3 regions of the Paenibacillus sp. SEL3 genome follow, and region 3 is predicted to be linked to each of the others. Evidence: riboswitches for the same ligand, from Rfam matches in the RefSeq annotation. Region 3 holds a riboswitch; each other region holds the start of a gene.
What was found. A riboswitch is a leader RNA that binds a small molecule or an ion and turns the genes downstream of it on or off. The one in region 3 is predicted to bind glycine.
Positions count from the first base shown of each region.

Region 1: linked by a shared signal. The riboswitch ahead of gcvT (glycine cleavage system aminomethyltransferase GcvT) and the one ahead of sdaAB (L-serine ammonia-lyase, iron-sulfur-dependent subunit beta) in region 3 are both predicted to bind glycine.
Region 2: linked by a shared signal. The riboswitch ahead of ACYCS5_RS08465 (alanine/glycine:cation symporter family protein) and the one ahead of sdaAB (L-serine ammonia-lyase, iron-sulfur-dependent subunit beta) in region 3 are both predicted to bind glycine.

Region 1 is NZ_CM137725.1:997,186-1,000,465, reverse strand. It holds gene gcvPA (aminomethyl-transferring glycine dehydrogenase subunit GcvPA) at 1-837, opposite strand, end outside; gene gcvT (glycine cleavage system aminomethyltransferase GcvT) at 963-2,063, opposite strand; glycine riboswitch at 2,240-2,339, opposite strand; gene gcvH (glycine cleavage system protein GcvH) at 2,733-3,125, shown strand.
Region 2 is NZ_CM137725.1:1,812,417-1,815,696, forward strand. It holds gene ACYCS5_RS08460 (iron-containing alcohol dehydrogenase) at 1-406, shown strand, start outside; gene ACYCS5_RS08465 (alanine/glycine:cation symporter family protein) at 465-1,883, opposite strand; glycine riboswitch at 2,042-2,136, opposite strand; glycine riboswitch at 2,155-2,231, opposite strand; gene ACYCS5_RS08470 (glycoside hydrolase family 1 protein) at 2,400-3,280, opposite strand, start outside.
Region 3 is NZ_CM137725.1:3,653,913-3,657,192, forward strand. It holds gene sdaAA (L-serine ammonia-lyase, iron-sulfur-dependent, subunit alpha) at 1-889, opposite strand, end outside; gene sdaAB (L-serine ammonia-lyase, iron-sulfur-dependent subunit beta) at 879-1,568, opposite strand; glycine riboswitch at 1,780-1,895, opposite strand; gene ACYCS5_RS16890 (DUF6359 domain-containing protein) at 2,233-3,280, shown strand, end outside.

The DNA.
Region 1 (3,280 bases), 2.7 Mb from region 3:
ACAAGTCGGACCGCCGAGAGAAGAGGAGATGCCAAGTGGCTGCGCGTCTCCTACCACAATATCCGCGCCCTGTTTGCCGGGTGTCTCCAGCAAGCCAAGTGCCAGTGGGTTGGCACTGACGACCAAAAGACCTTTGTGTGCATGGATGAGGTCAGCCATCGGCTGTAGATTTTCCACGGCTCCGAAAAAGTTGGGGCTTTGGACCAAAACAGCCGCGGTCTGTTCCGATACGGCCGCCGCTAACGCATCAGCATCCGTTACACCGTCCGAACAGCCGATCTCCACGATGTCCAAATTCAATCCGCGTGCATAGGTTGCCAATACCTGACGTGCCTCTGGATGGACGGACCTCGATACGATAAGCTGTTTACGGCGGGTAGCTGCGGCGGACAGTGAGCCCGCTTCCGCCAGTGCAGTCGCTCCGTCGTACATGCTGGCATTAGCTACAGCCATGCCCGTCAATTCGCAAATATACGACTGAAATTCGAAAATGGCTTGTAGCTCGCCTTGGCTTACTTCCGGCTGATAGGGGGTGTAGGCTGTATAGAATTCCGAGCGTGAAGTGATGTGCTGGATGACCGACGGAATATGATGATCATAAATTCCTGCGCCAAGAAAGCTGGCATGTGTGTCTGTATTGGCGTTGTGTCCAGCCAGCTCGGCCAAGTGGCGGGTTAAGGCTTTCTCATCGAGTCGAGAAGAAAGAGGGAGTTCCCCTTGATATCGAATGGCCTCTGGAATGTCACTGAATAAATCATCAATGGATGATACACCCACCACACGCAGCATTTCGGTTTGATCTTGTTCAGTCATAGGGAGATAACGATGCTGCTTCATAGGTTCTGGCTCCTTTCGAAAAGCAAAATTTTAAATCGTAATTAGCTAATAAAAAAGTGTGAGCTGAAAAACCCGGAAGTTCATATCTGACATGTTTGCTTTATTGGAATGAAGAGAGTTTAAGATTAGCGCGGGCGTTTATAAAAGGGTGCTGCCACTACCTCGGCACGCAGGCGTTTGCCACGAATCTCAACCTCCAGCGGTGTGGAGAGGGCGCTAAAACGACTGTCCACCAAGGCGAGGCCCAGATTACGCTTCAAGGTGGGCGACTGAGTCCCCGTTGTGACCTCACCGATGCGTTGTCCTTCTGCGAATACCGGATAATGGGCGCGTGGGATGCCGCGATCAATCATTTCCAGCCCGATCAATTTACGAGGAACCCCTTGTTCTTTTTGACGCTGAAGTGCTTCTCTACCGATAAAATCTCCTTTATTCAGCTTGACGAAGAAACCCAGACCGGCTTCGAGTGGTGAAATTGTGGCAGATAACTCCTGTCCGTATAGCGGCAACCGAGCCTCAAAGCGTAGTGTATCCCGAGCACCAAGTCCAGCGGGAATCAGCCCATACGACTCACCGGAACGAAGCAAACCCTCCCATACGGCGGGTGCTTCCGCGGCAGGTACGTAAAATTCAAAACCGTCTTCGCCCGTATATCCGGTTCGTGAGACGAGTGCTTTTGCTCCGAACAATGGCACGTTCTCATGAAAGTGGAAAGATGCCAGATTCGTAATATCCGTATCTGCCACGGCTGCGGCAATACGTGCTGCTTCCGGTCCCTGCAATGCCAGCAATGCTATTGCATCAGACACATTCTCCATGTGAACGGATGCAGGCACATGACGAAGTAACCAATCCCAATCCTTATCAATGTTGGAGGCGTTCACAACGAGCATGTAGCGCTCCGGTCCTTTGCAGTAAACAAGCAGGTCGTCTACTACACCTCCATCGGGGTAACACAGGAGTGAATATTGTGCCTGACCTGGTTCCAACTGGCTGACATCATTCGTGGTCACCCTTTGTAGAAAAGCTTCGGCCTCTTTGCCTTCAACCAAAAACTCACCCATATGCGATACATCGAATAAACCCGCACGTTGCCGGACGGCCTCATGCTCCTTTTGGATACCGCTAAACTGAACGGGGAGCTCCCAGCCGCCAAAGTCAATACAACGAACCCCAGACTGCGTCCCGTAGGACGAATATAGCGGTGTTTTTCGCAAATTAGTCATGTTTCCACTCCTATCCGGTGTGATCGGCAAAACAAAAAAGACAGGCCGAAAAAAACGTATAGACAGCAGTCTATACTCTTTTTTCAGCTCTGTCCTTGATACCAGAAAGTTACCCCGGTATGTACCGGGTTTCCTCTTGGGTGATCCGCTCCAATAGCGAATGCTCTCCAGAGATGCGTCCGGCAGAGGTCCTTTTGCCTGAGAGATTCACCTGCAATGCAGGCTTACTCCTTCGGCGCTACCTTCGGGATCAGCAGTATATTACCTGGCTTTGCAGATAACAACTTGATCCGATTCGCGTGCACAACTGTCTCACAAGCGGCAACAGCTATGCGAATCTTTTTGGCAGTCTCTCCCTCTGCGTTCATCCGCGTTTGCAGTTGTCGGGGTGTTTCCCAAAGTATTTGCTATAACCCATTAATACGCAAATTCATTCAAAATGTCAATAAAAATGTCATCAAAAACAATAGAAAAAACATTTAATATATAAATAAGGATATGTAAGCGTTTGTTATAAATTATTATATTTTTATATAGAGCGCTATAGGAGGTGATATGAAGTATTTTTGTTAGTATTATTGACATGAGTGTTCTTATTGTCATAATCTTAACCTGTCTAATACAGGTGAGCAAATGCGATTTTATTCATATGGAAGTGAGGGGAACAGAATGGGTGAAGTGAAGCAGCAACTTTGGTATACAGACGAACATGAGTGGGTTCAGCGGACAGAGAATGGAACGGTGCGGATTGGTATTACAGACTTTGCACAGCACCAACTGGGTGATATTGTTTTTGTAGAATTACCTGAGGCGGGAGTAACGATTGAGCAGGGAGCGGAGATCGGTACGATTGAATCGGTGAAGACGGTATCCGACCTTTTTGCTCCGGTGACGGGAACTATATTAAAAGTGAATGAAGCGCTGGAAGGTACACCTGAGCTAGTGAATGAATCTCCTTATGACAAAGGTTGGATGGTAGAAGTAGAGATGGATAAAGATGTGGAGGAAGCATTGGGCAAACTACTGTCGGCGGATCAGTATGAGCAGTTGATTTCGGAGTAATAAATAGAGCAATGCAGCATGAAATAATAGCGTGTTATTCGGAATTTTATATTGATTTTTAATTGAATAAGAGCATCGTTAGTTTGCTCGATTTTTGTATAAAATAGTCGCTATGATTTGACGTAGCGGCTATTTTTTTGTCTTTTTTTGAAAAC
Region 2 (3,280 bases), 1.8 Mb from region 3:
GCAAATGGGCTACTTCGGGGACTGGGCTTCGCATACGATTGAACATGCATTATCAGCTGTATATGACATTCCTCATGCTGGCGGTCTAGCGATCCTATTCCCCAACTGGATGAGACATACGGTGGATCAGGATGCTGCACGCATGAAACGGCTGATGCTCAGTATGTTTGACTTAGACACCGTAGGTAAAACAGATAGAGAAATCGCCTTGGAAGGTATTGACCGTCTTACTGCATTCTGGACAAGTCTCGGTGCCCCTTCCACCCTGGCCGATTACAATATTAATGATGAGCAATTGGAAAAAATCGCAAACATTGCAGCCCGTGAAATGGAATACGGAGGCTTCGGTAACTATAAAAAGCTTAATCAAGGAGATATTTTAGCTATTTTGCGCGCATCGTTATAACATTTAAAAAGGGAGTGTCCTCAAGCCTATGGTGGCTGAAGACACTCCCTTTTGGAATTTATGAATTAACCGTTTGTCCCTTTTCTTCTACTTGGATAGCAGCCCCTACATGGGTACCTGCAAGAATACCCTTTTTCTTATTAGGATACAAAGAATCCATATAGGTTCGGGTTTCTGCAACTACGATTCCCGATAAGCCAAGCAGTGCAATCAGGTTCGGGAAAGCCATCATTGCGTTAAAGATATCTGCCAGCAGCCAAATGGCTTCCAACTTGATGAACGCACCTCCTGCCACAAGTGCGATGAACAAATAACGGTATGGTTTAATCCATTTGACACCCAGTAAATATTCAACACAACGTTCCCCGTAGTAATTCCAGCCCAGTATCGTTGTAAATGCAAATAAAATAAGGCTAATCGTCACGAGTTCTGCACCAGCCGGAAAGGCACTGGAAAACGCATGCTGGGTCATCAGACCTCCATCGTCATTTCCACTCCATATTCCCGTAACCAGCAACGTAAATCCCGTCAGATTACAAATAATCATCGTATCGATAAATACGCCTGTCATGGATATCAACCCTTGTTCTGCAGGCCATTTCGTCTTAGCAGCAGCTGCTGCAATTGGCGCACTTCCCAAACCGGCTTCATTAGCAAAAATACCTCTGGCAACTCCACTTCGCATCGCCAACATAATCGTCGCTCCGGCAAATCCACCCGTTGCAGATGTGGTCGAGAAGGCCCCTTGTAATACTAAAGCAATCGCATGAGGAAGCTCTCCTGCAAACTTAATGAGTACAATTAAGCAAACTACGATATAGAGCCCCGACATGAATGGAACAATCTTTGTGGATACCTTGGCAATACTTTTGAGTCCTCCAATCGTAACAACAGCAGTTAACACGGAAATAATGATCGCTGTAACTACCGTTGGCACTCCAAAGCTACTTTCCGTCGAAGAAACGATAGCCTTTACTTGCGGAAAAGTACCGATTCCAAATAGGGCTACAAGAACACCAGAAAAGGCAAACAACATCGCCAGCGGCTTGAAACGGCGGCCAAGTCCGTTTTCAATATAATACATCGGACCACCCGAAAATTGTCCGTTCCGGTCTTTAACACGGTATTTAACGGATAATAATCCTTCCGCATATTTGGTTGCCATCCCGAAAAAAGCTGCAACCAGCATCCAGAATAATGAACCGGGCCCACCCAGCTTGATCGCTGTCGCCACGCCAACAATACTTCCTGTACCTACAGTAGCTGCCAGTGCCGTACTCAATGCACCGAAGCTGCTTACATCTCCGCTACCTTCGTCCGGCGCTTTACCAATTAGCTTGAGCGCCAAAGGCAATCGAATAACCTGAAGCAGCTTCAAGCGGATCGTTAGCCACAACCCCGTGCCCATCACGAGAATAAGAAGCGGCGCTCCCCATATCCAGCTGTCAATCGTTTCTAACACATGTACCAAATTCATTTCAACCCGCTCCTCCAGCATATTAGAAAACAAAAAAGAGTCAAATCCGCTGATTCGACTCCTGGAGAGGTTAAAGGCACGAAAAAATACAACCATCTTGTGCAGGTTTTGCCTCTAATAGCTCATAAAAAAGCCTAGGGCATTCCCTGTCACAGGTTATTCGCGTCTCTGTCCTTTTGCCTGAGAGTTTAAGCAGATGTTCTCTGCGGTGCACCTTCGGCGCCCAATTAAGGGTCTCTCCAGAGTTCTGTCCGTTTACGGTCCCCGCTTGTGGCTGTAAACAGCCTAAGCACCTGAGAGTTTTGCCCCTTCGGTCGGAACTTTCGTTCCATCTCCCGCAAACATCAACCAGACATATGAAATTTTTATTCATTATACAGAAAACTTTCAGCTTATTACAAGTGAAAAGTTTGTGAAGCCCTCTGAAATATTATTATTGAGTCTATCAAAAAAGCGGGTACAGCAGATCGCATCCTTAGGATGTCCTCTGCTATACCCGCCCGAGATGATATGGAATTACAATTCTTCACCGTTGGTTGCTATCACATTTTTATACCAATTAAAAGAGTCTTTTTTGGAGCGTTTGAGCGTTCCGTTACCGTCATCATCCAGATCAACGTAAATAAATCCGTAGCGCTTGGACATTTCGGAAGTAGACATGCTCACAAGGTCGATAGGGCCCCAGCTGGTGTAACCAATCAGATCAACACCGTCGGCAATCGCTTCCTTCATTTGGGCAATATGCTGACGCAAGTAATCAATGCGATATGTGTCATGCACAGAGCCATCTTCCTCCACCTTATCATATGCACCCAAGCCATTTTCCACGATGAACAGAGGCTTTTGATAGCGATCATAAAACGTATTCAGTGTAACACGCAGGCCGATCGGATCGATCTGCCATCCCCAGTCGGAGGACTGCAGATACGGATTTTTCACGCCGCCAATCAGGTTTCCTGCTGCTTTCTCGCCTTCTGGACCTGCCGATACGGTCAAGGTCATGTAGTAGCTAAATGAGATAAAATCAACCGTATTATTTTTCAAAATTTCGTCATCGCCGGGTTCTGTCTGGATCACAATATTATTTTCTTCAAAATAACGATTCATATAGTTGGAATATTCCCCACGGGCATGCACATCCGTAAAGAATAGGTTCATCTGATTTTCATGCTGGGCTTTCAGTATATCCGCTGGGTTACACGTATGTGGATAGCTTTCTATACGTGCCAACATACAGCCGATCTGAGCACCCGGGATGATCTCATGTCCCCGTTTGGTTGCCAGTGCACTAGCTACAAATTGATGATGCAATGCTTGATATATCGCTTGCTGTTTGTTTTCTACACGGTCAATAACCACACCGCCACCGGTGAACGGACTCATGGTCATTACATTGA
Region 3 (3,280 bases):
TCTTCTTGATTGATGGGTTGCGTGTAAGTGATTCGGTCAAACGCTTGCCAGTCGGCGTCTGAGCCAAGCCGCCTTTGGCGGTCTCGCGGTGCTTCGACGGCATCGCGCTGCCGACTTCAAGCATCACGTCAATGACTTCGTCAGACGGAATAGCGCTGCGCACACCCGCCAAAGCCATGTCCGCTGCGGCAAGCGCAGTCACGGCTCCCAGCCCGTTGCGCACGATGCACGGAATCTCCACGAGTCCGGCGACGGGGTCGCAAATCAGGCCGAGCGTGTTCTTAAGAGCGAGGCCCACGGCGTGAACAGCTTGTTCAGGCGTACCACCGCGCAGCTCGACCATAGCGCCAGCGGCCATCCCGATAGCTGAGCCAATCTCAGCCTGACAGCCTCCCTCCGCGCCAGAAATGAAGGAGTTGTTGGCGATCACGTAGCCAATGGCTCCAGCGGCGAATAGGCCGTTCACCATATGCTCATCATCCCAGCCGAACCGTTCCTGCGCACTGATGAACACACCAGGGATAACTCCACATGAGCCTGCGGTAGGAGTGGCGACAATGCGACCCATAGATGCATTAACCTCCGACACGGAGAGGGCATAAGCCATGGCGAGCGCGGAGGCATCACCGGAGCAGGTCTCCCCTGACCGCAGATACTCGGCCAGGCGCTTGCCGTCGCCGCCCGTCAATCCACTGCGGGATACGGTGTCTTGTGTCTGACCGCGATGAACAGCTTCCTTCATGATTTCATAATAATCAGACATTTGGCGAAAGATTTCTTCCTCCGTTGTATTCGTTTCTTGTACCTGCTCTTGAATCATCAAGCGGCCAATCGTGGTGGATTCTTCAGCGCATAAAGCGCTGATCTCATGCAGATGGCTAAACCGCATCGGATTCAGCTCCTTTTTTCAAATTAATCATCTTAATTTCATACATATGAGGTAAAGAACGCAGTTCCGCAATCAGTTCAGCTGGAGCAGAACTGTCCGTTTCAATGGCGGTGAGTGCTTCACCATCCCGGCCTTTGCGATCTACGTGCATATAGGCAATGTTAATGTGGGCCGCGCCCAGCGCTGAAGTTATTGCGCCCAATGTACCGGGCTTATCCGAGTGGAGAAGCACCAGCGTAGGCAGCTCCCCGGTCAGATTGACCCGGAATTCGTTGAGTTGCTGGACATGGATGCTGCCGCCGCCGATGGAGGAGCCCAGCAGTGTGCGCTGATCCTCGCCCTTCCACAACTCGAAACGGACGGTGTTCGGATGAGGAGCGGGGAGTCCACTGACGGCGAATTCCACGGTCATCCCGGCTTGCTCGGCCCATTGCTCGGCATCTGGAATCCGGTGATCGTCCGTATCGTAATTAAGCAGTCCTGCGATGAGCGCCAGATCCGTACCGTGTCCTTTATACGTATCGGCAAAGGAGCCGTACAGTGTCATACGGGCACGGTCAGGCTGCGCCCCGAGCCAGTGCCGGGCAACGCGTGCGAGTCGCACCGCGCCTGCAGTGTGTGAACTGGAAGGTCCGGTCATGGCCGGGCCGATAATAGAAAATACATCTTTGAAACGCATGGTGTGGCCCCCTGTGTGTTCTAATACCATACTATATGGTATTTCCGCGTCTTTGCGCGGTTATGACGGTTCCTAATGCTGACGCACAATGTGAGCACAAAAAAGGACAGGATAAGGAAGTTTCCCTTATCTCTGTCCTCGTTACCTGAGAGTTTCGTGCGGTGTTCTTACCGCCTTACCCCTTGGGTGGCTTGCGCTCTCTCCAGAGTTGCGTCAGATGACGATACATGGACCTGAGAGATTATCCGCCAGCCGGGTGCTGGCGTCTTGCTCCTTCGGTGCCGCCAGAGTGTAAGCCTCCTGGACAGACTCTCCCGTCATCTTCATTCGCGTATACCGTTCTACATGTCTTTCTTAGCGTAATGTATGACGTGCTCGGTGTCAATCACAGGGTTCAATTTTTACATAAACGAGGATTTTGCAAAAAACCAATAAGCGACTTCCAATGAACAATATATAGATCGAAATGGCCTAGTTCGTCTAGATATCGCGCTTTGGAGCGATTGGAATCGAATTTTGCAAAATCCTGAAACAGGTGCATTTCCAATAAAAAAGATTAAAGTTTACATAATTGTGGATGAAATCAGGAAGGAATTAGAAGATTGGCGGCTAATCTGATAGAGGACAAGTACATTTATGGAAATCATAGGAGGGATATTGACGTATGGTAAAAGGCTTGCGGTTCACAGGTTCACGCTTAAAAGGGATGCTGCATCTAGCAGCGATCGTTTCACTGCTGATCGGGATCTTCGTTCCGTTCGGTCAGGTCAAGGCAGAGGGAGCATTGACAGTAGCCGAAGCACTTCAGGGCCAAAGCAGTGGAGGTACGGTGACGGTAGAAGGTTATATCGTCGGACATGCTACCGGATCGAAAACGGCTAACTTTTCTTCTCCGTTTGCGAATGATTTTAACGTACTGATTGCCGACCAGGCCAATGAACGTAGCACGTCTAATCTATTGGATGTGCAGCTGACATCTGCGTACAGAGGGCAATTTGGGTTAACAGGTCATCCTGGACTGGTCGGCAGCAAAATTCGCGTGACAGGTACGCTTGGTGCCTACAATAATTTTGGTGGAGTAAAAAGTCCAAGCGCTGTGGAACTGGTGAGTGGAAGCGAGCCGGGGGAACCAGGTGAACCTGGCGAACCTGAACCTGGCAACCCGGGTCAACCCGGTACTACACTGCCGGATGGAAAAGGCAAAAAGGTGCTGTTCGATAATACGCACGCACAGACGGCTGGTGCAGCAGATTGGGTCATTGAAGGCGCCTTCTCCGACTTTGCCAATGGATTACGTAATGTAGGCTTTACTGTGGATCAATTGAACCGCCCTATTCCTTTTACTTATGGAGAACAGGCCATAACCTATGATAAGCTGCGCCAATATGATGTGTTCATCATCGGTGAAGCGAATGTGGCCTTTAAGGCATCCGAGCAGGCTGCCCTGCTGCAATATGTGAATAACGGGGGAAGTGTCTTCTTCATCTCCGACCATTATAATGCCGACCGTAACAAAAACCGTTGGGATTCCTCCGAGGTTATGAATGGCTACCGTCGTGGAGCCTATACTAATCCGGCCAAAGGCATGACTGCAGAAGAAGCTGCATCGCCGGCGATGCAAGGGCTAACTAGCTCTGATTGGCTGGCAAACAACTTTGGTGTTCGTTTCCGTTACAATGCGCTTGGCGATGTAAATGCTACGGACATCGTAG